3 regions of the Pseudoalteromonas sp. SR43-7 genome follow, and region 3 is predicted to be linked to each of the others. Evidence: predicted binding sites of a transcription regulator. Region 3 holds the regulator's gene; each other region holds the start of a gene.

Region 1 (13,549 bases), on a different contig from region 3:
CCTTGCATCTAATGAAGCGGCTCTTGCTGCAATCAAGGTAGCTGTTGCAAACGCAGGTTACGAGCTAGGTAAAGATATTACTTTAGCGATGGATTGTGCTGCATCTGAGTTTTACGACAAAGAAGCAAACATCTACGATCTTAAAGGTGAAGGTAAAAAATTCACTTCTGAAGAATTTAACTTCTTCTTACAAGATCTTACTAATCAGTACCCAATCGTTTCTATCGAAGATGGTCTTGATGAGTCTGATTGGGATGGCTTTGCACATCAAACTAAACTAATGGGTGATAAAATCCAATTAGTAGGTGATGATTTATTTGTAACAAATACTAAGATTTTAAAACGTGGTATCGACAACGGTATTGCTAACTCAATCTTAATTAAGTTTAACCAAATCGGTTCTTTAACTGAAACTTTAGCTGCAATCAAAATGGCTAAAGATGCTGGTTTTACTGTTGTTATTTCTCACCGTTCTGGTGAAACTGAAGATTCAACAATTGCTGATTTAGCAGTGGGTACGGCTGCAGGTCAAATCAAAACAGGTTCATTGAGCCGTTCTGACCGTGTTGCAAAATACAACCAATTGCTACGTATTGAAGAGCAATTAGGTGATAAAGCACCGTACAACGGTCTTAAAGAAGTTAAAGGTCAGTAATTCTATTTTATATAGAATCTAACTTTTAATTTAGATGATAAAATCCTCGCCTATGCGGGGATTTTTTATGCCTGATACTTTTTCCAAAGAGATGAAAATAAGTTGTAGGCTTTAAGCTTGTTGATGTACGCAGCACTAAAGAGTGGAACACAAAAGTATAACGCTTTATTCATACTTTAACTTCTTACGTACTCATAGCTGAAACTGCTGCTTTAAAATATCACCTGTAAAACTGGTTTTTAAATAAAAACCACGGGGTAGAGTTTTAATTATTTGCCCATTTGGGCCAATAGCATCAGTGACTATTTTACTATGAGCAGCTTTAGGGCGTATTTGCATAGCATCGCCTAAATGGCCTGATATTTCGTCGACTCTACCTAGCGCAATTAGCTCCATTTGCTCTTCCCAGTCGCGTTGTAACAAAGCGTCTTGTTCAGGTGAAGGCTGCCACAAAAAGCCGCTGCCGATAGTTCTGTCAAACGGCGCAATATCACGTTCGCTTAAAATTGGCAGCCATAAAACATGATTTAGTTTTTTACGCACAGAGCTGGTATGCCACGTCATTCCCGTTACGTTCATTAAAGGTGTAACCGATACAAACGTAGTTTCCAGTGGCCTACCTTTATAAGAAATAGGCAGTGTTTTTAGCTCAATTCCTAAATCTTCAAAATCGGGGAGGGGTTTTGAGCCTGCAGTAGCGCCTAGTACGTATTCAATGAGTTGCCCAGTCCAGCCTTTTTCACGTAGTAAATCATCTGGCGTTTTAAAATTATACTTGTTAGCAAGTTGTCCTAGCGTTAATCCGGCAATACTGTTAACGCGTTGCATTAAGTCGTTTATTGAGTGTGGTTTTGTAGGTCGCATATTCTTAATTTCGGTTGTATAAATACCATAGCCATGATAGCAAATAGGCTAAGCCGTGGATATCTTTAGGGTTGTACGTTTTTTGCCCGCCTGTTGTTTGTGTTAATTTTGCACATATTGAAATTAAGCTACTTTACTTTAAGTTACTGACTCTGCAGGTTTTTTTAAATGTGCAAGTTCAGTTTTGATTAAGCCATTTAAAAGTTGTAAGGATAAATACAACTATATGAACATGTTTATCCACAGAATCTGTGGAGAAGCTAAGTTTTAAGATCTAATATTGTGGATTTGTTTGCAAAATGAGCGTGTTTTACAAAAGTTATGCACAAACTGTGAGTAACTAGAGGAAAACAAGAACCGCAATAGCTTTGCTGAGTTATTTTCTAAATATTTACCTATTCTCTATTAATTTATCAACATACTAAAAGCTTAAACTTAGCTCACTAATTGGCTTGGGTATAATAGTATTTGCCGTATTGCGGCTAATGTGGAACAATCATTAAAAATCGACTTACAAATGAGGCACTAAGGTGATTGATGCCGAAGGTTTTCGTGCCAATGTCGGAATTGTGATTTGCAATAATCAGGGACAGGTTTTTTGGGCCAGACGTTATGGTCAACACTCTTGGCAATTTCCCCAAGGTGGTGTTGATGATGGCGAAACTGCAGAACAAACCATGTACCGTGAATTACACGAAGAAGTAGGGTTGCGACCAGAAGATGTAGAAATAGTCGCAAGCTCAAAACATTGGTTACGCTATAAATTACCCAAACGATTAATCCGCCGAGACTCTAGTCCGGTGTGTATTGGGCAAAAACAAAAATGGTTTTTACTAAAATTACGCTGTAAAGACGAAGATGTAAATTTACTTAAAACCCACCATCCAGAGTTTGATGATTGGCGCTGGGTAAGTTATTGGTATCCTGTAAGACAGGTTGTATCGTTTAAACGGGATGTTTATCGACGAGTAATGAAAGAGTTTGCTCCTTTCGCCATGCCTTTTAATAAGAGAGAACAACATAAAGATCATTGGCGAAGTAAAAGGTAGTAATTTCTCGATACAATAAAGGAGCAGGGTATGCTGGCTACACTGAGATCTATTGCGGAGTCTGTATCGCGACAAGCGAATTTAGACAGCGCATTAGTGTGCTTTGTGCAAATGGTTAAAGATGCCATGAAAACCCAGTGCTGCTCCATTTATTTTGCAGATTACAGCCAAGACAATTTTGTACTTATGGCTACCGAAGGGTTAAATCCTGATGCGGTGGGTAAGTTTAGAATTGGGTTTACCGAAGGCTTAGTGGGCCTAGTAGCGCAACGCGAAGAACCTATTAATATTGCATTTGCTAAATCGCATCCTCGCTTTAAGCTCTCTCCCGAAGTAAATGAAGAAGGCTACAACGCTTTTTTATCTGTACCCGTTGTTCATCAAAAAAAAGTACTGGGTGTTATTGTTGTTCAACAAAAAATGGCACGTGTATTTAGCCAAGACGAAGAGTCGTTTTTAATAACGCTTTCTGCCCAGCTTGCTTCACAGTTAGCGCATGCTGAAATTAAAGAAATACTCCGCCAAGATGAGTCATCTCATCAAACGTCTGTTTTAAAAGGCGTATCGAGCGCGCCTGGAATAGGTATAGGGCAAGCATTTGTTGTATTACCAAAACTCGATTTTAAATCTATTGAGCTTTTAAAAGACAGTGACGTTACTGAGCAGCGCCGTTTGTTTACACAAGCTGTAGCTGCAACGCGCAAAGAATTTAATACCCTATCTATGACGCTAAGCGATTCTATTCCGCACGAAGCTCTTGCGGTATTTGATGTGTATCAACAACTGCTTGACGCTAAAAGTTTAGGGCATAATGTTGAAATGCAATTACAAGAAGGCTGGTGTGCTAAAAGCGCCCTAAAAATTGTAATAGAGCGTTTAATATCTCAATTTAATGCCATGCAAGACCCTTATATAAAAGAGCGTGCTGTTGACGTTAAAGATATTGGCCTTCGTGTATTACATCATCTTGTAAATACCGAGCACGCTGTTAAAAATTATCCGGCCAATACTATTTTAATTGCTAATACCTTAACACCCGCCATGCTTGCTGAGGTGCCAAAAGGTCACTTAACAGGCGTTGTAAGCGTAAATGGCTCTGCAAATAGCCATGCTTCTATATTAACGCGTGCGATGGGGATCCCTGCCATTTGGGGTATAGAAGATTTACCTCTATTGCAGTTTAATGGCAAACCGATGATTTTAGATGCATTTGCTGGGCGTTTATATATATCGCCTTCGCAAATGTTGATGGATGAATACACAGAGTTACAGCATCAAGATAACCTACTTAATAACCGCTTTTTAGCAGAGCAAGACTCTGAATCAATTACGCTTGACGGTGAGCATGTTAGCTTATTATTAAACGCAGGCCTTGAGCTTAATACCGAGCAAAGTAGCGCGCATATTTGTGACGGTGTGGGGCTTTACCGTACCGAAGCGTGGTTTATGCAAAAGGGTCAGTTTCCTTCGCAATCAGAGCAAGAAAATTGGTACCGAGAAGTACTAACTAGCTATCATCCTAATCCTGTGGTTATGCGTACATTGGATATTGGGGGCGATAAGGTACTCGATTACTTTAACATTACCGAAGAAAACCCATTTTTAGGTTGGCGTGGCATTCGTATTAGCCTTGATCACCCAGAGTTATTTTTAGATCAACTAAAAGCGATGCTTAAAGCCAATATTGGTTTAGGCAATCTAAAAATAATGCTCCCTATGATCAGCGGCACTGAAGAAGTTGATGAGTCACTTGCGTTATTTGAACAGGCTTACTTTGAGTTAAGTGAAAAATACCCAGAGCAAACCATTGAAAGACCCGACATAGGGATAATGCTAGAGGTACCTTCAAGTGTATTTATGCTTCCAGAGTGGTCAAAAAAAGTCGATTTTTGCTCAGTAGGTAGTAACGATTTAACACAGTATTTATTAGCAGTAGACAGGGCTAATGCACGAGTTGCCGAACTTTTTAACCCTTATCACCCGGGCGTACTCAGGGTACTAAATAAAGTAGCGCGTGAATGTGAGCAATATGAACTGCCATTTAGTTTGTGTGGTGAACTAGGCGGCGATCCTGAAGGGGCTATTTTGCTTATTGCCATGGGTTACAGGCGCCTTAGTATGAATTTATCATCGCTTAATAAAGTTAAATGGGTACTTAGGCGTTTAAATGTTAGTGACATGGAACAACTATTAAGTGAATGCTTAGCGCAATCCACAGCCAAACAAGTACTACGTTTAACGCGAAGCTTTATGCTAGAGCATAAATTAGGTGATTTGTTTTACACTCCCAAATAAGCTTATACGCCTAATTAATTGCAATACACAGATGCTATTAGTTTTATAATCCTTTAATATATAAACCTTAAAAGGGTATTTGAGATTACTATGTATGACTTAGGTTTGTTAGTCGCAAGCTGCGCACTACTAGGCTGTATTGTTGGGTTTTTAGCTGGGTTACTAGGCATTGGTGGCGGTTTAATTATCGTTCCAGTTCTAAGCACTCTGCTACTGTCATTTAATGTAACGTCAGCTGATCATGTATTAGTAATTGCTATTGCAACCTCACTCGCTTCTATTTTATTTACTTCAACGTCTTCAGCGCTGGCTCATCATAAAAATGATAACGTGCCTTGGGATATTGCCCCATGGGTTATGTCGGGTGTGGCTTTAGGTGCACTTATTAGTGGCTTTGCAGCAAGTTTAATCCCTGAACAAATATTGCGTACAGTGTTTGCTATAAGTGTTGTATTTATTGCAACAAGAATGGTGCTATCCGCGCGTAATAAACCGATGTCAGATAAACCGTTACCAGCAGGTCCTATTTTAGGTGGATTTTCTGCGATAATGGGCGGATTATCAGGTTTAATTGGTATTGGTGGTGGTGCTTTAATAGTACCTATGCTTAATTATTTTTCGGTTGATATAAAAAAAGCAATTGGCTGCGCAGCCGCGTGCGGAATTGTTATAGCATTATTTGGCTCTATTGGTTACATCAGCGCAGGCTGGCATGTTACCGATTTAGAGCATGGTTTTGCTGGGTTTGTTTATTTACCTGCATTATTTGGAATTGTTATTACCTCGTGGTTTGTTGCGCCTATTGGCGCTAAAGCAACTCACTATTTACCTGTTAATACAATTAAGAAAGTTTTCGCGGTACTGCTTGTAGTTATCGCAATTAAAATGGTTTTTAGCTAAAGGTTTATTTTTTATGGCACTTGAGTTTCCTCAAATTGATCCAATTATTTTTTCTGTTGGACCGCTAAGCGTACGTTGGTATGGCTTAATGTATTTAATAGGTTTTGCATTTGCGATGTGGTTTGCAAATCGTCAAGCATCAAAGCCAAATTCGGGTTGGACTAAAGAGCAAGTAGGCGATTTACTGTTTTACGGCATGTTGGGGGTAATACTAGGCGGGCGTATTGGCTACGTATTGTTTTACCAGTTTAGTTACTTTATAGAAAACCCACTGTATTTATTTAGAATAGATCAGGGTGGTATGTCGTTCCATGGTGGAACACTTGGCGTTATAACCGCCGTCGCAATTTTTTCGTGGACGCGTAAAAAGTCGCTTCTTCAAGTGGGCGATTTTGTTGCTCCACTGGTTCCAGTAGGGCTTTTAGCTGGACGGATTGGTAACTTTATAAACGGTGAATTATGGGGTCGAGTTACCGACGTGCCATGGGCAATGGTATTTCCAACGGGCGGTCCGCTTGCGCGTCACCCATCGCAATTATACGAAGCATTTTTTGAAGGCTTAGTACTGTTTTTAATCCTGCAATGGTTTATTAAAAAACCGCGCCCAGCAGGCAGTGTAGCCGGAGTGTTTTTATTAGGCTATGGCGTGTTTAGATTCTGTATTGAATATTTCCGCCAACCCGATGCACAATTAGGTTTATTTGCCGACTTTATATCAATGGGACAAATACTTTCGTTACCAATGATTGTAGGTGGTTTAGGCTTATTAATTTGGGCATATAAACAACCTAAACAAATAACCACAGCTAAAGCATAATAAGAAGTAACGCATGAAACAATATTTAGAATTATGTCAGCGTATTGTTGACGAAGGGCAGTGGGTCGAAAATAAACGTACAGGTACGCGTTGTTTAACCGTTATCAATGCTGATTTAGAATACGATGTGGCTAATAATCAGTTTCCGATGATCACTACACGAAAAAGCTACTACAAAGCAGCGATTGCTGAATTGCTAGGATATTTACGCGGTTACGACAGCTCTGCGCAATTTCGTGAAATTGGCTGTAAAACATGGGATGCCAACGCGAACGATAACAACGCATGGCTTAATAATCCTAACCGTAAAGGTGAGGACGACATGGGGCGTGTTTATGGCGTACAAGGCCGTGGTTGGCAACGTCCAGATGGTTCAACACTCGATCAGCTTTCCAAAGTTATTAATAACTTAAAAAATGGCATTGATGACCGTGGTGAAATAATTACGTTTTATAATCCAGGTGAGTTTGAGCTTGGTTGCCTGCGCCCGTGTATGCATACGCACACTTTTTCGTTACTTGGCGATACGCTATATTTAACGTCATACCAGCGAAGCTGTGATGTGCCACTTGGCCTTAATTTTAATCAAATTCAGTGTTTTGTATTGCTTGCGTTAGTGGCTCAAATTACCGGCCACAAAGCGGGTAAGGCGTATCATAAAATTGCTAATGCACATATTTACGAAAACCAACTTGAACTGATGCGAGACGTGCAGTTAACGCGTGAGCCATTTGATTCACCTCAGTTAAAAATTAATCCAAAAATTAAATCATTAGAAGACATAGAAACGTGGGTAACACGAGACGACTTTGAAGTAACAGGCTATCAATGCCATGAAGCGATTCAATATCCATTTTCAGTATAATAAAAGATTAAGGAAAACATAAAATGAAAGCAGTGATCCCAGTAGCGGGCCTTGGTACTCGTATGTTACCAGCCACTAAAGCAATTCCTAAAGAAATGCTGCCAGTGGTAGACCGTCCTTTAATTCAATATGTAGTAAACGAAGCCGTTGCTGCAGGCATTAAAGAAATAGTGTTAGTAACTCACTCAAGTAAAAATTCAATCGAAAATCACTTTGATACAAGTTTTGAACTAGAAGCTACTTTAGAAAAGCGTGTTAAGCGGCAACTACTTGCCGAAGTGCAAGCAATCTGCCCTAAAGACGTAACCATTATTCACGTACGCCAAGGTGAAGCAAAAGGCTTAGGCCATGCTATTAGTTGTGCAGCGCCTATTATTGGTAACGAACCGTTTGTAGTTATTTTACCAGATGTAATTATTGATGATGTAGAGAGCGATCTTAAAAAAGATAACTTAGCAGAAATGATCGCTAATTTTGAGAAAACCAAGCACAGTCAAATTATGGTAGAACCAGTACCAATGGCACAAGTTAACCAGTTTGGTGTGGTTGATTTAGGTGATGTTGACTTAAAGCAAGGTGAAAGCTCGCCAATTCTTAATATGGTAGAAAAGCCGCCAGTAGATGAAGCTCCATCAAACTTAGCTGTAGTGGGTCGATACGTATTAAGCGAAAATATCTGGCCGTTACTTGCGAAAACTCCGCAAGGTGCAGGCGACGAAATTCAATTAACTGACGCAATTGCGATGTTAATGGAACACGAAAAAGTAGATGCATACGCTATAAAAGGCCGTAGCCACGATTGTGGAAGTAAAATTGGTTACTTAAAAGCAACGATTGAATTTGCACTTCGTCGCGATGAATTTGCCGATGAATTAAAATCATTTATTAAAAAACTGATTTAACAGTTAACGTAAAACATGAAAGGCGCCTATATCGGCGCCTTTTTTATGAGTTTTATCAGGGCCTGTTTATCTTTTGAGGTTAAATTTGCAGCAGGCTGTTTGGTATTTAGGCAAGGCAGAGCCTATGTAGTGTGGTTATTCCCCATAAATAGGCGATAACGTAGCATAGATGCCAAACATGCGCTGCCCGAAGGGTTCTGCCTCGGGGCAATTTACTCTTTGTTGCCTACATGGATGTAGGTAAGGGGCGTGAGCAGGACGCGGAAGCTTTACTCGGTTTTTACTTAGCCCACTAGGTTACAAACCTCGCGCCGCGATTAAATGGCCCCTAGATTGAACAAATTTTAATCATGAAAGGTCAACAGGCCCTAGAATAAAATAAGGAAAGGAGTAGCTCTAAAATAAAAGTTTTTAAGTCATTACAGACATATTGTTATTTATGTTGTAAAGTTTGTGTTAACTGGCATTGAATTTGTATTAAATAATGTTCTCAAGGAAGGGTGGGAGTATGCAACGTTGTGTTTTACAAAACACTGACAAGCATGCGAAGAGCTAAGTTTTATAGCTCACAGCTTAAATAAAGTTAAACGCTTTCTTGTGAGAATGTTTAACTGAAATGTAGTGAAAACACTGCTTTCAGGACAGCAAATACATGTTTATATATAAAAAAAATAACATTGGGCTTTTACTTAGCTTGCTAATGCTTTTATTTGGCACAGCATGCAGCGTTACGCCTGAAATAAAAACCATTGACGAACAACCTCAAAGTAACTCGCCTGACTACGTCTCAATTACTGCCTTGGAGCTTGCTCAGCTAAAAGATGCTGCAATGCAGTGGCAACAAGCACGCGAAGGTATAGAGCGAATCTTAAGGTTAGAAAAAGAAATAACTTACCTCGTAAATCATATTGATATTATAAACAGCAAAGCTATTGCGCAGGCTAATCAAGGGTATAGCAGCCAGTCTGTACGCTCACCTCGAAACACACGTAATGTTAAATCACGCCAACAAGTTAAACAAAACTACAGCAATAAAAAACAAGCTGTAAAATTAAATAAACCAAAACATGTATTTGCTTTGCAGGTAGCTTCAGTTGACTCAGAGCAAGGTGTGGCTAAAGCATGGCAAGAGCTAAATACTAAAGCAGCACCGTTGTTTAGAGACAAAATATTGACTAACGTAGAAACCGCCAAAATAAACAACAAAATGTTTTACAGGCTAAAACTTGGCTCTTACCAAAACTTTAAAAATGCAAAAGCAGACTGTGACGTATTCAAGCTGTATAAACTCGATTGCATAGTAAGTAACTACACCGATAAGCCAGTAAGGCTGTAGCCCGTATTACGTAATATCAATCTGTAATAATACCTAATCAATCTTGGGGATTAAACCTGACGCAATTATCGCTAATAATTTTGATATACGAGTGCACGGAGGCAGTAGCTAGATCAATACAGCAATAATTAGTGATAGTAATTAAATAACGCAATTTTGTTTTGTTATCAACTCGGTTTTCTTACTTCAAAATAGACTACTTAATTAAAAAGTTGCTATAAATTGGCGCAAAATTTGCTTTGATTTATTATCTTGGTTAGTAGAGTGCATTTTGCAATGCGGTATTTTAAGTCTTGTCATTTAATATCAGTTTTATTCTTATCTTTTAATTTATATGGATGCAGCAGCGCAACTGTAAATAACGAGAGCGTGCAGCATTCTTTAATAACTGATAAACAAGTAAAAGAGTATGTTTCGCAGTGGCACTTACAACAAGAAAGCATTGGTCGTTTAACTGCTATGGAAGATGATTTACAGCTATTAATTATGGCGTTATCGTCTCAAAGTGAATTAACTGAAAATCCTCCTTTACTCATGCAAAGTAAAACCGATATCACCTATGGTAATCAGCCTTCACAGAATTTGGAACCGACGGCACTAAATAACACTCCCGAAGTAAAAACACCAAACTTACAAAATTCAGAACTCACCTTAACAGATGAAACTAAAATTGGAGCACAGCTTGGTTGGTATTTAAAGCCAGAGCTTGTTAGAGCAAGAGTCGAAAGGCTTAAGCAATTATACCCTAGTGCATTTACTCAATTTAATTTTACTATGTTTGAACGTAAAAATAATAATATGACTTTGTATGGATTACGTGTAGGTCCATTTAAAAACGATGCTCAAGTAAGTACGTTTTGTTATTTAGCTAATCAGCTTGATCAAGCATGTAATATTGCTGCTTTTGTAGGGAAACCAATATAATTAAAAAATTAGACCTTTTAAACTTATATAGTATTAAAGTATTTGTACTAGTAGTCGATACTAACTATAGTTGGGCAAATATTTGATAAAGCCCATTTTCTTATAAGGATTTAGCATGAAGTTTTATTTATCTGCATTAGCTGCAGCCACCGTGGTCAGCTCGTTTAGCACTTATGCTGCTACAGAATCATTTGAAGCGAAAGTAACGGTACAAAATGCTGTAGTACTCACAAAAGATAACGATTTAAATTTTGGTACTATTCGTGCTATTTCAGATCCAACAGGCAGTGAACAAGCGACGCTGACAGTTAATCCTGATCCAGCTGCGAGCCCTGTTACTTCACAAGATAATCCAGTTGGTAACGCTGCGAGTATCTCAATAATTGAAGATGGTGAAGCTGGCGCTTTTAGTGTGTCAGATGTCGTACCAAACTCTATTTTAACCATTACAGACCCAGTAAATACTTTAATACTACCTTTAGCTGGCCAAGGGTTAAATGAACCTGATTTTACTGTAGGTGCTTGGACTTACTTTATAACAAGCGGAACAAATGCAGGCGCGCTTTATACGCAAGGTACTCCTAACCTACAAGCTAGTGCTGATGGCACTGTATCATTTAATATAGGCGCGACTCTTTCTACTTCTTCAAACGCATCAAGTGTGGATTACCCTGATGGTGAGTATTCGGGTAGCTTTAATATTGAAGTGTCATATTAATTAGTGTTTAAACAAGTAATGCGCTTTTTGTATGTTTATGCTTGGCTTTCGTTAACGTTTAGCGAGCAAGTTTATAGCGCAAGCATACAGCAAGAGGCGCTTAATTTTGGCACTTTAGTTATCCCTCAAAATAATACCTTAAGTTCTATAACCATTAGCCATGAGGGTGAAATAACCAAATTTGGTAATATTTACGTATTAACTGAGGGTAATCCTGCAGAACTTTTATTTACCGATTTACCTCCTCTTACTCAAATATCGTTTAACAAAACGAGTGACAGTACATTACAAAGTGAAGTACTTGGGGCTAATAGTGCCAAGTTTTCGGTTGTATTAGTGGATTTACCAAGAACGCAGGCTAGCGATGAGTTTGGAGAGCTTCTACTCAAAGTAGGTGGCCGTTTAATAACGACAGGGACTAGCCAAAGTTACTTAGATGGTCGTTTTATTACCGACACCCAATTAGAAATTACGATTGATTACTAAAGGACAAAACATGCTTTATAAAGTTGTAGTGCTCCTCGCACTGAGTGTATGTATTTTAGGAAAAAATGCATACGCAAATTTACTTATCTCTCCAACCCGTATTAGTTTCGATGAACGTCAACGAACCGCTAAAGTTACCGTAATTAATACGGGTAATGAATATCAAACATATCGTGTTTTATGGAGTGAGAAACAAGCGCAACCTAGCGGTGGCTACATACAGTTGGCGGAGGCTACAAGTGAAAGTTTAAGCTCAATGGCACGTTTGTCACCAAAACAAATGCGTTTAGCGCCTGGTGAAAAACAAACAGTAAAAATAGCAATACGTAAACCTAAAGATCTGGCTTCTGGTGAGTATCGCTCTCATCTTTTATTTCAAGCATTGCCGGGTGAAAATACTAATAAAACAAGCTCAATAAAAGTTAATATGATTATGAGCTACAGCATTCCTATTTTGTTACGTAAAGACATGAAACAGCCAGAAGTTACTATAGAGCAAGCTAAGGTAGTACTAAATGAAAGCAATCAACGTCCTCAGTTTTTATTGAATATAAAACGAGAAGGTATGTTTAGTACCTACGGTAAATTGAGTGCCTACTTTGTTAATAGTAATAACGAGCAAGTTAAAGTTGCAGAAATTGGTAATTTAAGTATTTATCCAGAAGTGGATAATGCATTTGTTACTCTTAGTTTATTTAGTGACAAAAATTTAGATAAAGCAGGAAAAGTTATTTTTAAATATGAAGGCAGTCAAGAATATAAAGACCTTACATTTGCACAATACACTCTGCCTTTAACCTCACAATCAATTAATGCTTTAACAGTGAATGAGGCTAAATAATTTATTGTATACACTATTACTAAGCATAAGTAGTTTGCTTAGTAATAGTGTAATTGCTAATCCCAATTCTTCCGTAGGCGATGCTTTAACAACACTGCGCGCAATTGAATTAAAGCTAACTAAGCCCGTGGAAGCAATTAATTATAAAAGCAAAGAAAATCAGCAACAGCGTATCGCTACAGGCGAGTTATTAATACTTTCGCTTTATTTAAACTCATACTACTTAGGTGAAGTTGCAGCAATTAAAAGCGAGCAAAGTGTACAAGTTAGTTTAAGCGACTTATTTGATATTTTACAGTTTGCAATGAATGTTGATGCTAGCAATCGAATTGCTCAAGGTGTTGGAGCAAATCAACAACCTCTTTCTCTAAATGCAGCGGTGACACCCGCAGTATTTACTAGTCCTACACAGAGCTACTTATTAGCAAAAAATCAAATTACCATTGAAGATGATATTTATGTAGATATTCAAAGTTTACATAATGCTTTAAATCTAGAGTTTAATATTGATTACCCAGATTTAGAATTACTTATAAGCTCAAAGAGCCCCTTACCAGTTGAACAACAAAGATATAGGCAGTCGCGCAATCTTAAATCGCCTAATAAAAGTTCGCCACCAACGCTGCCATGGAAAGCTAGCCCATATAAAGCGCTATCTTCTCCGGTTGCCGACTTACAACTAAATTTTACCGCGAACGATGATAGACATTCTACGAACTATTCACTTTTAGGCACTCAAGACTTTGCGTATTTATCTGCAGAGTATTTTTTGTCTGGACGAAGTACTGACTTACTTACCAACTCTAGGTTAACGTTTACAAAGCAAAACTTAGACAAAGAAATAAAAAACAGCTTAATGCCTACTGAAATATCTTTTGGTGATGTCATCGCCACGCA
Region 2 (4,451 bases), on a different contig from region 3:
AGTGTTGCTTGCAGTGCTTGTTCTATATTCACAAAAAAATCCGTAGTTAGTTTCCTAACTACGGATTTTGCATGATCGTTTGGATCGGTCAACCGGTCATTTTCTTAACTGATCGGCATTATCCTTAAGGAGCTTTTTTTATGGGTAACGTTTACTGAACGTATTTATTTGCGCTGTAAGAAAACGCCCGACTCAATGTGATGCGTATAAGGGAACTGATCAAATATAGCAAAGCGCTTAACGTTATGCGTACGTGTTAAGTGATCAAGGTCACGCTCTAGGGTTTCAGGGTTGCACGATATATAAATTATGCTTTCGTAGTTAGCTACTAAGTCACACGTTAATTCATCCATGCCCGCGCGCGGTGGATCAACTAATATGGTTTGGCAGTCATAGCTTTTAAGGTCAATACCCTCTAAACGAGAGAAAGTACGCTCGCCATTCATTGCTTGAGTAAACTCTTCACTCGACATACGAATAATATCTAAGTTCTCTACATTATTTTTAGCAATGTTGTACTGAGCAGAATGAACAGATGATTTTGATATTTCCGTCGCTAATACTTTATTAAAAGAACCTGCTAATGCAATTGAAAAGTTACCGTTACCACAATACAGTTCTAGTAAATCATTTTTAAGTGGTTTACATAAATCTTGTGCCCACTCCAGCATATTAATATTTACTTTTGCATTAGGCTGAGTAAAGCTATTTTCTACTTGTTGATAAATAAGCTCTTGCCCATTAACTGTTAAACGTTCAGTTACAAAGTCATCACCTAGTATTTCTTTTTGTTTGCGAGCACGGCCTATAAAGTCAATTTTGTATTTACTGCTAAGCTTTTCTTTAAGTGCTTTAATTTCACTTAACCATTCATCATCTAGTGGTTTGTGATAAAGCAAGCTTACTAAAATTTCACCGCTTAGCGTTGATAGGTAATCGATTTGAAATAACTTACGGCGTAATATTTCACAAGGCTTAAGATTTTCAATCATCACCTGCATTATTTCACCTACTAGAGGCGCTGCTGGATCAAATGTATCAACACGGATTTTTTCTTTTGTTCGTTGATCAAACATAATGTGAAACAGATCGTCACCGTCGTGCCATACTCTAAATTCAGCACGTTGGCGGTAGTTAGTTGGCTCTGAGCTAAATACTTCTAGTTGCTCCACACCAAAACGTTGAAACTGCGTACTAATGCGCTGCTCTTTTTCACTTAACTGCGCTTGGTACTGTGTGGTATCTATTTTAATAACTGCCATTAACGCTACTACCTTATCTAAGATCTGTTTATCGGCGCTATTGTAGGGAGCGCTGCGTATTTGTCTAGTTTTGGCTAGCATTTATGCTGTTTTATTGAACATTGTACTTTAGTTTTTGTTGTTATAGCCGATAATAAACTACGTACGCTTAGGAGACGAATCATGAAAATAGGTAATTATGGCTTTACGCCAAACAACAACATCAATAAATTCAATAATAAAGCTGATATACAGCAACCTACAATTACGTCTCCTCAAGATAGCTATCAACAACGAGGCCGAGAGTTGGCCGCAAAGGTGCTTGGCGATAAAATGGCTGAGCAGCTTGGATTGCCTATCGCAGAAAAAAAAGCAGATAAACCACTATTTGATTTTGATGAAATAGTAAAAAACGTACTCGATTTTGTAAGTAGTGCTGTTAATAAAGCAAAAGCTAACGGCGCTGATGACGAAAAGCTCAAAGATATGTTAGGCGATGCGCGCAAAGGCGTCCAAATAGGGATTGACGACGCTGTTGATGAACTCAAAGGTACAGGCGTATTTAATGATGACATGGAAGAGGGCATTAATAAGTCCAAAGAGGGAATTTACAATGGGCTGGATAAGTTTGAAGAGTCGTTATTTAACCCACAACCTGCCAGCGTAAATATAAGCCAGGCCCAATACGTCAGTATGACGAGTAATGCAGAGTATAAATTTACTACCGCAGAAGGCGATGAGGTAAGTATTAGCTTTGCTGATGCATTTGAATCTCAATCGGCAAGTGGCTATCAGCAAAATAGTAATAGTGAGTCGTTTGCAAGCTCATCATCGCAATCTCGACAGGTATCATTTTCGATGTCGGTAAATGGTGACTTAAACGAGCAAGAGCAAGAAGCTATTAATGCGATGATGGAAGACTTACAAGATTTAAGTAAAACCTTTTTTGGTGGTGATTTAGATGAAGCATTTGAACAAGCGCAAGAGCTGAGTTTAGACAGCGATCAGCTGGTGGCTTTTTCTATGGATTTACGCCAAACAAAAACAATAGCAACAGTTAAAAGCTATGAAGAATATAAACCAGCACCAGAAAAACAAGTAGCAGAGGGTTTAGCCCCTTTTAATGACGACCTTAAAAATGCTTTTGAAAAAGCGGGTGAGCTTGGATTACAAAATCAGCTAGCTGGCATTCTCCAATGGTTAAATCAAGATCAGGAACAAATAGATAAGTTAGTAGATTACACAAAGTCTATGTTCGAAAACCTTAATCAGTTAAATTCGGCAGCCGACAGGCTTACTGATTTAGAAACCACGCAAAGTTAAACTACTTTCTTTTATAAAAACCTCATGGCAAACTGCCGATCTTAAAGTAAAGTAGGAACGGTAGTTTGTCAGCGCATATAATGGTCTTTGATTCAGGTATTGGTGGAACTACTGTACTTGAACATATCAAGCAAAGTATCCCCAATGCTCAGTACAGCTATTTTATGGATAATGCATTACTACCTTATGGTGCTCAATCCCAACAAACTATAATTAACCGATTATGTTCACTTATTCATTTCATCAAAGCCAACACGCTTAACGTCGATTTAATTGTAATAGCGTGTAATACAGCTTCTACATCTGCACTCAGCGCTGTTCGCCAAATTACGGATATTCCTATTGTAGGTGTTGTGCCAGCAATAAAGCCTGCGGCAGAATTAACACGCTCAAATCATATTGGCTTGTTAGCCACACCGGCAACGGTCGCCAGTTCATACACAAAAACATTAATTGCTGAATATGCACGTAATGTGATCGTTAATCTGTATAGCAGTGTTGAATTAGTAACGTTAGCTGAGGAATGCTTTTTTACAGGCTCTTTAGATACAAATAAGTTGTATCAAGTACTTGATGAACTACATATAGATAAAACAATAGATGTACTTGTACTAGGGTGTACGCACTTTCCGATATTAGCAGAGCCGATTAGTCAGTATTTTGAAGGGAATGTAAAATTACTTGATTCAGGTCTAGCGATAGCAAATAGAGTCAACTTTCTACTTAACCAACTTAACTTATGTGTGGATAAACAAACAGACATAAAAAAGCCGCTGCAATATTATGCAACGGCTGATGTGTTTAGCAATAAGCTAGCGGTAAAGCTAGTTACACTGACTGATCCGTCTCAGTACGTAGAGCATTAGAATCATCTTCTTGTTTTTGTTTTGCTTCACGTACCTTTAAAGTACGTTGTTGGAACTCGCTATCGTTCAAGTTAGCAATTGCATTGTCTGCATCAGCTTGCGCCATTTCAACAAAACCAAAGCCACGACGTTTGCCAGTATTCTTATCCTTTAATAAACGAACATTGAATACTTTGCCTTGTTCTTCAAATAATGCACGAACCACACCTTCGTTTGCACGATAAGGAAGGTTACCAACATAAAGCGTTTTTGTTTTAACTTCAGCTTCTTCAGTCACATCAGATGATATTGCAGCAATAGCAATCGCACCTATTAATAAACCAGCACCAAATAGTAATGCAGGGTTTAAAGCTAAGCCGCCTAAAGCGAACTCAACAACAACAAAACCAACTACAGCAAGAATAACAGAGAAGATAAAAGATTTTTGATCGGGTAATTTCATTTTAGATCTACCAATAAACAGGAAATAAACATTAATTTAACATTGTGAACTTGCTATCTTAACGCCTAAATCAAACATAGCAATGATATTTGTATTAAATAATAAATAAGAGCATAAAAAAGCATCATCTTAGACGGGTTTTCATGTGGTTTTACGTGGTTTTGTTCTATTTTTGTTCGAACAGTAAAAAGATCTAAAAAAAGGGTTGATCTGTTTTCGGATCTCCCTATAATGCGACCCCACTGAGACGGGAAAGGCCAACGCATAGCGAGGCACGAACTACTCAGAGAGTTAAATAAAACTTCGGTTTTAAATCTTCCAAAAGAAAATTTAAAACAAAGTGTTGACTCAAAAAATAAAGGGTGTATTATTCGCATCCCTTGAGACGCTAAAGCGACTCAAAACGTTCTTTAACAATATAAAGCAATCATCTGTGTGGGCACTCGTACAGATTGAGTTCTAACAGCCAAGCTATTTAGGTAGCGAGGCAAACAAATTAGAGTCTCAATTGAAACTGAGTGACCATATGTTATTAAAAGATTCAGCCTTGAGCTGTTTTGATTTTACTTTTTTAAAGTG
Region 3 (13,549 bases):
TTGAGCGATTTTTTGCTGCCCCTGGTACGCATTAGCTCAATGATTATGATTATGGCTGGTTTAGGTGCTAAAAATGTCCCTACGCGTATAAAAATGGGGTTATCAGTTGTTGTAACTTTTCTTGTCGTTCCTGTTCTGCCGCCCGCTACATTCACTAATTTATTTTCGTTTGAGATGATTTTAGTCGTTATTCAACAAATGCTGATTGGTGTTGCTATTGGTTTTGCATCTATACTTTTATTAAATACTTTTGTGTTAGCAGGGCAAATACTTGCGATGCAAACCGGTTTAGGTTTTGCTTCGGTTATTGACCCCTCTAATGGCGCAAGCGTCCCAGCGGTTGGCCAGTTTTTCCTTATTTTGGCCACCTTGCTATTTTTTGCTTTTAACGGTCATTTAATGATGATTCAAATGGTGGTGCATAGCTTTCAAGTGCTACCCATTGATGGCACATGGTGGTCTGTAGATCATTACTGGGACATAGTGACTTGGGGCGGCTGGATGTTTACTACAGCACTTGTGCTCTCACTTGCACCGCTTACCGCAATGCTCGTTATTAATATGTCGTTTGGGATTATGACACGTGCAGCGCCGCAATTAAATATTTTCTCTATTGGTTTTCCGTTTACCTTGGTAGCTGGACTTATTATTATTTGGGCAACACTAGGTAACTTTGTTACTCAGTTTGAGTTTCAATGGTTAAAAATGGTTGAGCTAATGTGTACTTTAGTTGGTTGCTCACCTTAGGAGAAAGTCATGTCTGAAGACTCAGGACAAGAAAAAACAGAAGAACCCACATCCAAAAAGCTTGAAGAATCTAAAAAGAAAGGCCAAATAGCACGCTCAAAAGAGTTAGGTACCATGTTTGTACTTATTTTTTCGGCTATATCGCTTTTGATGTATGGTCCTGAAATTGGTAAAGGTTTATACAATGTAATGGGCCGAACCCTTAGCTTAAACCGCAACGAAGCCTTTGATACCACTAAAATGTTTGCCGTGTGGGGAGAGGTTGCAGACGCGTTGATGTTTCCTATGGCTATGTTTGTGTTAATTATCGTTTTGGCTGCATTTATTGGTAATACGTTACTCGGTGGTTTTAACTTTAGCTGGGAAGCTGCTGCACCTAAAGCAAGTAAAATGTCGCCAATGAAGGGCTTTAAGCGGATGTTTGGCCCACAAGCGGCTATTGAGCTTGTAAAGTCACTTTTAAAATTTGGTTTAGTTGCAAGTTTTGCTGTGTTTTTAATTAATACTTATTTTGATGAAATACTGCATTTAAGTTTAGAAAGTGCACCGGGTAATATTATTCATGCCTTAGAGATTTTAGGGTGGATGTTTTTAGGCCTTTCGTGCACTTTAATTGTTATTGCCGCCATTGATGCGCCATTTCAAAGTTACAACCATAACAAACAACTTAAAATGACAATGCAAGAAATTAAAGATGAGTATAAAAATTCTGAAGGTGACCCACAAATAAAAGCGCGCATTAGGCAAACACAAAGGCAAATGTCGCAAAACCGCATGATGCAAGATGTTCCTGACGCTGATGTTATTGTTACCAACCCAACTCACTACTCTGTAGCATTAAAATACGACACGGAGCGCGCAGGTGCGCCTATAGTGCTTGCTAAAGGCATTGATGAAATGGCGATGCAAATCCGAAAAGTAGCAATAGGGAATGAAGTACCTATATTAGAATCCCCCATGTTGACCAGAGCGCTTTATCATACGGCTGAAGTAGGAGAGCAAATACCCGATCAGCTATTTACCGCAGTAGCGCAAGTTTTAGCGTATGTATTTCAGCTTAAGCGCTTTAATAAAGGGCGCGGAAAACGTCCAACTAAACTCAATAAAAAGCTGCCAATCCCCGATGCCTACAAGTATTAAACCGTTAACTGAGTAACTTGGAATAGTTATTGCAAATTCTACGTAGTGTCAATTTTTTGAAATTGTAGAATTATGAGTTTTAAAGCGGTATTACAACAACTTAACAGAGACAAAAAAGACTATGCCAAAGGGGTAGGTACACCTTTGCTTGTGCTTGCTGCCTTGGGAATGGTGATTTTACCACTACCGCCATTTTTACTCGATATCCTTTTCTCGTTTAATATTGCTCTAGCATTAGTGGTTTTACTTGTAACTGTTTACACGATGAAGCCAGTTGAATTTGGTATTTTCCCCTCTGTATTACTAATCGCTACAATTATGCGCTTAGCACTTAACGTTGCCAGTACTCGAGTTGTATTACTTGAAGGCCATAATGGTGGTGATTCTGCCGGTAAAGTAATTGAAGCGTTTGGCTCAGTTGTTATTGGTGGTAACTACGCTGTTGGTTTGGTTGTATTTTTAATCCTGATCATTATTAACTTTGTAGTAATTACTAAAGGTGCTGGTCGTATTTCTGAGGTATCTGCGCGTTTCACCCTTGATGCAATGCCGGGTAAACAAATGGCAATTGACGCCGATTTGAACGCAGGCTTTATCAGCGCAGAACAAGCGCGTGACCGCCGTGAGGAAGTAACTCGCGAAGCTGATTTTTACGGCTCAATGGATGGTGCGAGTAAATTTGTAAAAGGTGATGCGATTGCAGGTATTGTTATACTAATCATCAATATTGTTGGTGGTTTATTTGTAGGTATGATCCAGCACAATTTGAGTTTTGGCAATGCAATGGAAGTATATACATTACTTACCATTGGCGATGGCTTAGTTGCTCAACTCCCTTCTTTACTGCTTTCAATTGGTACCGCGATTGTTGTAACACGCCAAAATGAGTCGCTCAATATGGGGGACCAATTTAAGAAACAACTAGGCAACGAAAAGTCACTCTTTATTGCATCTGGTATTTTGATCATCATGGGCTTAGTGCCTGGTATGCCGCATATTGCTTTTTTAAGTTTAGGTGCGTTACTGGGTTACTTAGCTTACTACACACAGCAAAGTAAATTAAAAGCTGCTGCGGCAGAAGCTGAAGAGGCCGCTAATGGCGGAAGCGTTGCAACGGGTGTTGCTAATAAACAAGAACAAAAAGAACTAGGCTGGGATGATGTTCAGCAGGTTGATGTAATTGGCTTAGAAGTCGGTTATAGATTAATTCCGTTAGTAGACCAATCACAAGGTGGTGAGCTACTTAATCGTATTAAGGGGGTGCGTAAAAAGCTTTCTCAAGAGCTTGGTTTTTTAGTACCGCCGGTACATATACGCGACAATTTAGAGCTTGACCCTAACGCTTACAGAATAACATTAATGGGGGTTTCAACCGGTGAAAGCGAGCTTAAGCATGGCGACGAGCTAGCGATTAACCCAGGACAAGTATTTGGTCCAATTAAAGGGGTTGAAACAAAAGATCCTGCGTTTGGCCTTGATGCCGTATGGATCAAGCCTGATCAAAAAGATGAAGCACAATCACTAGGTTATACCGTTGTAGATTCAGCCACGGTAGTTGCCACTCATATTAGCCAGTTATTAACTAACAGTGCAGCGTTATTACTAGGGCATGAAGAAGTTCAAAACCTACTTGATATGCTTGCTAAAAGCCATCCTCGCTTAGTGGAAGGACTAGTACCTGATGTATTGCCATTAACTGCTATTGTAAAAGTACTACAAAATTTATTAAATGAAGGCGTGGCTATTCGCGACATGCGCTCAATTGTTCAAACCCTTGTTGAGTATGGCCCACGTAGTCAAGACCCTGATGTATTAACGGCTGCAGTGCGTATTTCACTGCGTAGATTAATTGTTCAAGATGCGGTGGGAATGTCATCAGAAATCCCTGTCATAACCTTGGCGCCTGAGTTGGAACAGATGTTGCATCAGTCATTACAAAATGCAGGCGATGAAGGTGCCGGTATTGAGCCAGGACTTGCAGAGCGACTTCAAGTGTCATTGACACAAGCGCATCAAAATCAAGAAATGGCCGGCGAACCTTCTATATTGCTAACGTCAGGAATGTTACGCACTGTGTTATCTCGTTTTGTTAAGTACACCATTCCAGGATTGAGAGTGATGTCTTATCAAGAGGTACCAGATGAAAGACAGATCAAAATTGTAAGCTCGGTAGGCCAACAATAAGATTTTAACAGGGGTTGAATCATGAAAATTAAACGTTTTTTTGCTAAAGATATGCGCACAGCACTTAAAGAAGTTAAAGATGAGTTAGGTGTTGATGCGGTTATTATGTCAAATAAAAAACTGGCTAACGGTGTAGAAATTGTAGCGGCAGTTGATTATGACAAAGCAGCCCCTAAAGTAGCAGCGCAACCACAACGCCCTGCAGAGCCGCGTACTCAGGCGCCACAACAAAGCATCCATAATTTTGTAAAACCAGAGCCACAGCGTGCCAAGCCTGAGCCTCAAGCAAAAGTTGCTGACAGCCTACAAGCATTATTAGAGCGTCAATCACCGCGTCCTCGTTCTCCTGAGCTTGCATCAATGTTTTCACAATCGGGTATTGATACTACTGATAACTATCAAGAACCTAATATGGGGCAGCGTACTAAAAATATGTTTGCTCCTGAAGCTTCTGCGCCAGTTCGTCCACAAACTCAAGCGGATAGCTTAGGTTTTGATGATTTAGACCGCGACTTTGATGATTTAGATAGCCCAGTAACCACTCGCCAACAAGCACCTAATAATGAAAGCGAAGAAATGACAACAATGCGTGAAGAAATGAACGCAATTCGTCAATTACTTGAGCACCAAGTATCAGGCTTGATGCAGCAAGATATGGCGCGTCGCGATCCAACACGCGCTTGTATGGTTGACCGTTTAGTCGGTATGGGTATCGATAAAGAAGTAGCACAGCAAATGGCATGTTTTGTACCTGATGATGTGTCTCGTAAGCAAGGTTGGAAAGCATTGTTAACTATGGTCGAAGATCAAATGCAAACAACCAATAATGAAATACTTCGCCAAGGTGGTGTATATGCGTTAGTGGGTCCAACAGGTGTGGGTAAAACAACGACTGTTGCTAAGCTTGCAGCTCTAGGCGCACAAAAATATGGTGCCGATAAAGTGGCGTTAATAACCACTGATACATACAGAATTGGTGCTTATGAACAACTTGCAACATATGGTCGTATTATTGGTTGTGGTGTTAAGCAAGTTAAAGATGCTAATGAATTAGCTGAAGTTTTATATCATTTACGAAATAAACGTCTAGTATTAATTGACACAGCAGGTATGAGCCAGCGAGATTTACGTTTAACTGAGCAATTAAACACGTTAATGCGTAACCAACGTGTAGATATTCGCAGCTACTTAGTACTTAGCGCGACAGCACAAATTAATGTATTGCAAGAAACTGTACGTCACTTTAAAAAAGTACAGTTAAGTGGCTGTATTTTCACTAAGTTAGACGAATCATTAAGTTTGGGTGAGATTATTAGTATTGCGATTCAAAATCGCCTTCCAATAGGGTATCTTACTAATGGTCAACGAGTGCCAGAGGATATTCGTGTTGCAAATGCTGAGAAACTAGTTAAAAAGGCTGAGCAATTATATTTAAAAAGAACAAAAGAACAACATTCAAGGCACCAAGCAGTGGCGCCAAGCACAGTAGGGATGTATGATTAACACAGTATTAGATCAAGCAAGCGGCCTGCGCAAAATGAGTCAAAACAATAACAACGGCGTAAAAGTTATCGCTGTAACCGGTGGTAAAGGTGGAGTAGGGAAAACAAATGTTTCTCTAAATACAGCTATTGCGCTTGGGCAGCAAGGTAATCGAGTATTAGTGCTGGATGCTGACTTGGGTTTAGCAAACTGTGATGTGATGCTTGGTTTACGTGTAGAGCGTAACTTGTCACATGTCTTATCTGGTGAATGTGAGCTTGATGAAATTTTAGTTGAAGGCCCTGCAGGAATTAAAATTGTACCCGCTACATCGGGTTCGCAAAGTATGGTTGAATTATCACCATCTGAGCATGCTGGGCTAATTCGTGCGTTTAGCGAATTGAATACCGAATTTGATATTTTAATTGTAGATACAGCTGCTGGTATTTCAGACATGGTACTGAGCTTCTCGCGTGCAGCGCAAGATGTAATGGTTGTTGTATGCGATGAGCCGACATCAATAACCGACGCTTACGCACTTATTAAAGTATTAAGTCGTGAGCACGGCGTTTATAAATTTAAAATTGTTGCCAATATGGTGCGCAGTATGCGTGAAGGCACTGAATTGTTTGCAAAGCTATCTAAAGTTACCGACCGCTTTTTAGATGTATCAATGGAGCTAGTAGCAACGGTTCCTTATGATGAAAATATGCGCAAAGCAACACGTCGTCAAAAAGTAATAGTAGAGCTCTTTCCAAATTCGCCAGCCGCTCTTGCGTTTAAAACGCTGGCAACAAAAGCAGTTAAATGGCCAATACCCAACCAACCATCTGGGCATTTAGAGTTTTTCATTGAGAAACTAGTAAACGGTTAATTATGACAACACTGGTGAATAGAGCTATGGGATATCAATCAACACAAAATTTAAATGTGATTGTTGAGAAGCATGCATCACTTGTTAAAAAAGTGGCATGTCATCTAATTGCTCGATTACCACCTAGCGTTCAACTTGATGATTTAATTCAATCAGGAATGATAGGCTTAATAGAAGCTTCGAAAAACTTTGATGCAACAAAAGGCGCAAGCTTTGAAACTTTTGCAGGTATTCGTATTCGCGGTGCTATGCTTGATGAAATGCGCCGTGGTGATTGGGCTCCTCGTTCAGTTCACCGTAAAAACAGGCAAGTTGCAGAAGCAATTACTGAGCTCGAAAGTAGTCTGAACCGCGAACCAACGGACATAGAAGTTGCTGAAAAACTTGAAATTTCGCTCAATGAGTACCATCATATTTTAAATGATGCGAATACGAGTAAAATATTAGGCATTGAAGACCTTGGTGTAGATGAGGATGTTATTACTCCTGTAGGCCAAGATTTAGCACAAGATAAACCTTTTAATAATGTTAAAAATGATAGGTTTAATGAGTCTTTGCTAAGTGCAATTAAGTCATTACCAGAGCGTGATGCAATGGTGCTTTCTTTGTACTACAACGATGAAATGAATTTAAAAGAAATAGGACATATACTCGATGTAAGTGAATCGCGTGTAAGTCAGATACATGGTCAGGCGATGATTAAGCTTAAAGCTAAAATCAATGACTGGATAAATTAGTAGTAAGTAAACAAAGGTTAATACCTCACTGGGGGATGTTTTGGATAAAAACATGAAAATTCTTGTAGTTGATGATTTTTCAACGATGAGACGCATTATAAAAAACCTGTTACGTGACTTAGGTTTCACTAACGTTCAAGAAGCTGATGATGGGTCTACAGCTTTGCCTATGTTGCAAAATCAAGTGTTTGATTTTGTAGTTACGGATTGGAATATGCCTGGAATGCAGGGTATTGATCTTTTAAGAGCAATACGTGCAGACGAGAAGTTAAAACATATCCCTGTATTAATGGTAACGGCAGAAGCTAAAAAAGAACAAATAATAGCTGCGGCGCAAGCTGGCGTGAATGGTTATATTGTTAAGCCATTTACGGCTGGAACATTAAAAACTAAATTAGAAAAAGTATTTGAACGCTTAGGCTAATGATGGGGGAGAGGCTTATGCCAGCACCAGCTGCGCCTCAAATAACGTTAGAACAAGCTCGTCAGCTCGTTGTTTTTTTAGAAAATGATGAGCAAGACAAAGCAAATCAGTTGATTTTAGAGGCTGCTTCTAAAGAGCAATCTGAATTATTTGCTGAAGTTGGAAAGTTGACTCGTCAACTGCACGAAGCCCTTAAAAGTTTTGAGCTTGATACTCGCTTAACTGATATAACGACAGATGCGATTCCAGATGCTAAAAAGCGGCTTAATTATGTTATAGAAATGACAGAAAATGCGGCTAATAAAACAATGGATGCAGTGGAAGCGAGTCTTCCTATAGCCCAACAGTTAGCGGACGAAATATCTCATATCAAACCGACATGGGATCGTTTAATGAGCCGCGAGATTGAGCTTGGTGAGTTTAAGCAACTTTGCCATAGCATCGATAAGTTTATGAACAACTCTCATCATAAGACTGATGAGCTTCAAAGCTTAATGACAAATGTACTAATGGCTCAAGACTATCAAGACTTAACAGGTCAAGTTATTCGCCGTGTTATTGAACTTGTTAGGGAAGTAGAAGAAAGTTTACTGCATCTTTTAACTGCGTTTGCTGAACAAGACGACACTAACAGCACCGCGAATAAAGTAGAACAACAAAAAATAAAAGAACCAGTTGCCACACAAACTTTAGCAGGTCCTGAAGGCCCTATTATTGATAAAGAATCGCGTAATGATGTTGTATCTGATCAAGATGAAGTTGATGATCTTTTATCAAGTTTGGGCTTCTAAGAGGAGAGTAACTGCATGTTTGAAGTCGATGAAGATATTTTACAAGACTTTCTTGTAGAGGCTGGAGAAATCCTAGAGCTTTTATCTGAACAGTTAGTTGAGCTGGAAAATAATCCAGAAGATACCGAGTTACTAAACGCTATATTTAGAGGTTTTCACACTGTAAAAGGTGGTGCAGGCTTTTTAGCTATGACAGAACTTGTTGATGCTTGTCACGGTGCTGAAAACGTATTTGATTTACTACGTCAAGGCGTGCGAACAGTCAACTCAGAGTTAATGGATGTTATTTTACAAGCACTAGACACCATTAATGAGATGTTTGCGACTATCCAAAACAGAGACAAGCCTGAACCTGCAGATCCTGAATTACTTCATACTCTTCATATCTTAGGTCTACCTCCAACAGAAGCCGAAGCCACTGAAGCCTCTTCACAAACAGAGGTTGAACAACCTCATAATGAAGTGGTGGATACACCGGTAGCTGATGATGAAGATCCGTTTGCATTTGATGAACTATTTAGCGGAGCGCCTTCGGTTAGCGATGCTGAAATAGATGAAATAACTGAAGACGAATTTGAAAGCTTACTTGATGAGCTACACGGTAAAGGACAAGGTCCTGCAGTTGAAAAACCAGTAGCAAGTAGTAGTGATTTTAGTGGTGATATTACTGATGATGAATTTGACAGCTTATTAGACGAGTTACATGGTGTTGGCAGTTTTGGTGAAGTTACGAGCAAACCTGAACAAAATGATGCCAATAAAACACCTGTAGAACCAGCTACACCAGCGGCAAATACAGTTAATTCATCAGATGATGAAATTAGTGATGACGAATTTGAAGCGCTTCTTGATGAACTTCATGGTAAAGGCACTGCTCCTAAATCGATAGAAAGTGCGCCAGCTGCAAAACAACCTGAACTTGTTTCACCGCCAGTTAAACAAGTGAGTGAACCAGTAAAAAAAGCTGCGCCAGCTAAAGCTCCTACTCCAAAACCAGTTGAAAAAGCGCCAGAGAAGCCAGCAGCTAAAGCACCACCAGCAGCAGCTCCAAAAAAATCAGCGCCACCAGCTGCAGAAACCACCGTTCGCGTAGATACAAAACGACTCGATCAAATTATGAATATGGTTGGTGAGTTAGTTCTTGTACGAAATCGTTTGGTTAGTTTAGCGACTAACTCAGACAGTGAAGCGATGGGTAAAGCAATCTCTAACTTAGATGTAGTGACTGCGGATATTCAAGGTGCGGTTATGCAAACGCGAATGCAACCAATTAAGAAAGTATTTGGTCGCTTCCCTCGCGTTGTACGCGACTTAGCACGTAGCTTAAATAAAGATATTGATTTAAAGCTTATTGGTGAAGAAACCGATCTAGATAAAAACTTAGTTGAAGCACTTGCCGATCCGCTTGTGCATTTAGTTAGAAACTCAGTTGACCATGGTATTGAAATGCCCGCTGTCCGTGAAGCTGCAGGTAAGTCTAGAACAGGTAATGTTACTTTATCAGCGTCTCAAGAGGGCGACCATATTTTGCTAACCATCAAAGATGATGGTGCAGGTATGGATGCTGAAAAACTGAAAAAAATTGCAATTAGTAAAGGCGTACTCGATCATGACCAGGCGAGTCGACTTTCTGACACCGAAGCATATAACCTGATTTTTGCACCTGGCTTTTCTACAAAAGAAGAAATATCTGATATTTCAGGCCGTGGTGTAGGGATGGACGTAGTTAAAACTAAGATCACGCAACTTAATGGCTCAGTAAGCATTCAGTCTGAACTTGGTGTCGGTACTATTTTAGAAATAAAAGTACCACTTACCTTGGCTATATTACCGACATTAATGGTCATTGTTGGCGCACAAACATTTGCGTTACCACTGGCTGGTGTTAGTGAGATATTCAATTTGGATTTAACGAAGACGAATGTAGTTGATGGGCAATTAACAATTATTGTGCGTAAAAAGGCGATACCGTTATTTTACCTTGAGCATTGGTTAGTAAAAGGCTCAGATCGTTCTCAGCGAAAATCTAAAGGTCACGTCGTTATTGTACAAATTGGTACGCAACAAATTGGTTTTGTTGTTGATTCATTAATTGGCCAAGAAGAAGTAGTGATTAAGCCGCTTGATGCGTTACTTCAAGGAACGCCAGGTATGGCAGGCGCTACAATAACTTCGGATGGCGGCATTGCACTGATTTTAGACGTTCCAAACATGTTAAAACATTACGCAGGCTAATAATAAAGTAGGTATATATTTAATATATACCTACGCATAAATTTAATAAGAGAGCTAAATGGCCGTTAAAGTTTTAGTTGTTGATGATTCAAGCTTTTTTCGCCGTAGAGTAAGCGAAATCCTTGAGCAAGATAGCGATATACAAGTTATAGGCTTTGCTGTTAATGGCAGAGAGGCTGTTGAGAAAGCAGCTCAATTGCGTCCTGACATGATCACCATGGATGTCGAAATGCCAGTGCTTGATGGTATTAGCGCAGTTAAAGAGATAATGGCGAGTAACCCAACTCCTATCTTAATGTTTTCATCACTTACACGTGATGGTGCAACAGCAACGTTTGATGCGTTAGATGCTGGCGCAATGGATTTTTTACCGAAAAAATTTGAAGATATTGCGCGCAATAATGAAGATGCAATTAAGCTTTTGCAAAGTAAAGTAAAAGATATAGGGCGAAGACGTTTACCGCGAACATTTAGAGCGGCAACACCAGCTAAACCAGTCATTTCAACTAAACCAACAAGTTCACTTTCGCAAAGAGCAAGCACGTCAACAACTCAAATCAAGCAGCCTGATAGAAGCTTTCAAAGAGCTGCGCCTGCTGCATCGACAAGTTCAAATGTTGCCTCAATGCGAGCAAGTGGAAAACAATATCAACTTTTAGCTATTGGTACTTCTACAGGTGGTCCTGTTGCTCTGCAAACTATATTGACTCAATTGCCTGCTAATTTTCCTCACCCTATTTTACTTATTCAGCACATGCCCGCTGCATTTACACCTGCGTTTGCAGCGCGCTTAAACGGTTTGTGCCAAATAAAAGTGAAAGAAGCACAACAAGGCGATCGCTTACAACCAGGAACTGCTTATTTAGCGCCTGGCGGACAGCAGATGATGGTAGAGGGGCGTGGAGCAAATAGAACGCTGCGCGTATTTGAAGATCATAGCGAGAGAATAAGTTATAAACCAAGCGTAGATGTAACGTTTGCTAGTGCAGCTAAAACGTACCAAGGTGATGTACTTGCTATTGTTTTAACAGGCATGGGCGCTGATGGTCGTGATGGTGCAAGAATGTTAAAACAAACGGGGGCAACTATTTGGGCACAGGATGAGAAAAGCTGTGTCGTTTATGGAATGCCCCAAGCAATTGCTAATGCGGGGCTTTCAAGTGAAAGCTTAGCATTGAGCGATGTTGCAGCACGTATAATGAGAGAGGTAGGTTGTGGATAAACTCTCAATATTTGGACTATTGGTAGCACTTAGTGCAATAGGTTTAGGTTATTCTTTAGAAGGCGGTGTTGTTTCAGCTTTATTTAATGGCCCTGCGCTTATTATTGTACTTGGTGGCACGCTTGGCGCTGTTATGTTGCAAACCTCTGCTAGCACATTCAAAAAAATGCTAAATATGAGCTCGTGGGTTTTTGTTGCACCACAATACGATATTGAAGACGCAATAGAGCAAGTTAAACGATGGTCTCATAAAGCACGTCAAGAAGGTTACTTAGCGCTTGAGAATGAAGCCTTAGCTCACCCAGATGCGTATGCAGCAAAAGGTTTAAGCTTACTTGTCGATGGCTGCTCAGAGCAAAAACTACGTGACACGCTTGAAATTGATTTACTGCTAGAGCGCGATCGTTTGCTTGAAGCCGCGCGTGTTTATGAAGCAATGGGGGGTTACAGCCCTACCATTGGTATTTTAGGTGCGGTGCTGGGCTTAATACAGGCAATGTCGTTTATTACCGATCCACAAATGCTTGGCGCCGGCGTTGCTACGGCATTTATTGCGACCATTTATGGTGTTGGTTTAGCTAATTTATTGTTTTTACCTATGGCAAATAAGTTAAAACAGCGTGTAGAGCAAAAAATGCTTTACCATGAAATGCTTGCTGAAGGCGTTATTGCAATAAGCATAGGTGAAAGCCCAGTAAATATAGAATTAAAGCTTGAAGCCTATCGTGTAGAGCGCCCTAATTTAGTGGACGAATAACATGTTACGCCGACGACTTCGTCACTCTGCTGCTAAAAGTCAACATACCGAACGTTGGCTTGTATCGTATGCCGATTACATGACTATTATGTTTGCTTTTTTTGTGGTTCTGTATGCGATAGCGATTAATAAAGAAGAACAATTCCAAATATTGTCAGATTCCCTTGAACAGGTTTTTGATAAGTCAGCTCGCCAATACTCCCAGCAAGGTGAAGGTGTCAACGGTAATGGAATATTGACAGATAGAGTGACACCTGAACAAGAAGTTCTTTATGGCGAAAGTATATTAAAAGAAGAGCAAGGTCCTGAGCTACTCGACGGCCAAAGTGATACAAGCAACATCCAGCAAAAGTATTTAGGCAAACCTCTTGATAGTTTATTAATTAAATTACAGTCAGCGCTTATTGATGAAATCCGTGATGGAGAAGCCAGTTTAGAGCTTAACCAAGATTGGCTGATTATAGAGCTAAGCTCAGGTATGTTATTTTCAAGTGGTAGTTCAGTTGCACACTCTCGAGCAAAACAGGTCGTCAAGATTGTTAAAGATATTATTGCACCAGTAGATAACTATGTAAGAGTACGAGGTTATACTGATGATGAAAGTATTCGCAATGAAATATTTCGCTCAAATTGGGAACTGTCGGTAGCTAGAGCCACGTCAATTTTAGTAGAGCTGGAAGCATTAGGCATTAATTCAGCTAGAATGGCGATAGAAGGTTATGGCCAATATTCACCTTTTGCAAGTAACGATACAGAACAAGGGCGCGCAGAAAATCGTAAAGTTGTTATCGCACTTTCTAAGTATGGATTACCGCCAAAACAAGAGGTTAAAAGTGACGGGCAAGCTGATGAGCCTGCAGTGATTGAACCTGAAATTGAACTTCCTTCAGATGACGATACAATAAAAATAATTCGTTTGCCTCATGGTGGTATTCGCATAACAACGCGCAATGAAC

What was found. Region 3 encodes FliA, which starts transcription of late flagellar genes. Its sites were predicted from a motif close to CTAAAGNTNNNNNNNNNNNNGCCGATA; they were not measured.
Region 1: a site for FliA is predicted at 10,641-10,667, ahead of H5087_RS14455 (DUF4402 domain-containing protein). Genes of this name have one in related genera too.
Region 2: a site for FliA is predicted at 1,369-1,395, ahead of H5087_RS19910 (DUF5610 domain-containing protein). Genes of this name have one in related genera too.

What each region holds. Positions count from the first base shown of each region.
Region 1 is NZ_JACJDY010000019.1:29,575-43,123, reverse strand. It holds gene eno (phosphopyruvate hydratase) at 1-655, shown strand, start outside; gene mutH (DNA mismatch repair endonuclease MutH) at 848-1,519, opposite strand; gene rppH (RNA pyrophosphohydrolase) at 2,050-2,568, shown strand; gene ptsP (phosphoenolpyruvate--protein phosphotransferase) at 2,599-4,863, shown strand; gene H5087_RS14485 (sulfite exporter TauE/SafE family protein) at 4,954-5,763, shown strand; gene lgt (prolipoprotein diacylglyceryl transferase) at 5,777-6,580, shown strand; gene H5087_RS14475 (thymidylate synthase) at 6,594-7,445, shown strand; gene galU (UTP--glucose-1-phosphate uridylyltransferase GalU) at 7,469-8,347, shown strand; gene H5087_RS14465 (SPOR domain-containing protein) at 9,000-9,683, shown strand; gene H5087_RS14460 (SPOR domain-containing protein) at 10,053-10,607, shown strand; gene H5087_RS14455 (DUF4402 domain-containing protein) at 10,723-11,325, shown strand; gene H5087_RS14450 (DUF4402 domain-containing protein) at 11,329-11,811, shown strand; gene H5087_RS14445 (molecular chaperone) at 11,822-12,652, shown strand; gene H5087_RS14440 (hypothetical protein) at 12,687-13,549, shown strand, end outside.
Region 2 is NZ_JACJDY010000047.1:289-4,739, reverse strand. It holds gene trmA (tRNA (uridine(54)-C5)-methyltransferase TrmA) at 165-1,262, opposite strand; gene H5087_RS19910 (DUF5610 domain-containing protein) at 1,425-2,564, shown strand; gene murI (glutamate racemase) at 2,630-3,430, shown strand; gene H5087_RS19900 (RNA-binding protein) at 3,393-3,872, opposite strand.
Region 3 is NZ_JACJDY010000016.1:37,998-51,546, forward strand. It holds gene fliR (flagellar biosynthetic protein FliR) at 1-747, shown strand, start outside; gene flhB (flagellar biosynthesis protein FlhB) at 757-1,887, shown strand; gene flhA (flagellar biosynthesis protein FlhA) at 1,960-4,071, shown strand; gene flhF (flagellar biosynthesis protein FlhF) at 4,093-5,574, shown strand; gene H5087_RS13050 (MinD/ParA family protein) at 5,567-6,427, shown strand; gene H5087_RS13055 (RNA polymerase sigma factor FliA) at 6,454-7,164, shown strand; gene cheY (chemotaxis response regulator CheY) at 7,205-7,588, shown strand; gene H5087_RS13065 (protein phosphatase CheZ) at 7,606-8,379, shown strand; gene H5087_RS13070 (chemotaxis protein CheA) at 8,395-10,614, shown strand; gene H5087_RS13075 (chemotaxis response regulator protein-glutamate methylesterase) at 10,673-11,836, shown strand; gene H5087_RS13080 (flagellar motor protein) at 11,829-12,593, shown strand; gene H5087_RS13085 (flagellar motor protein MotB) at 12,595-13,549, shown strand, end outside.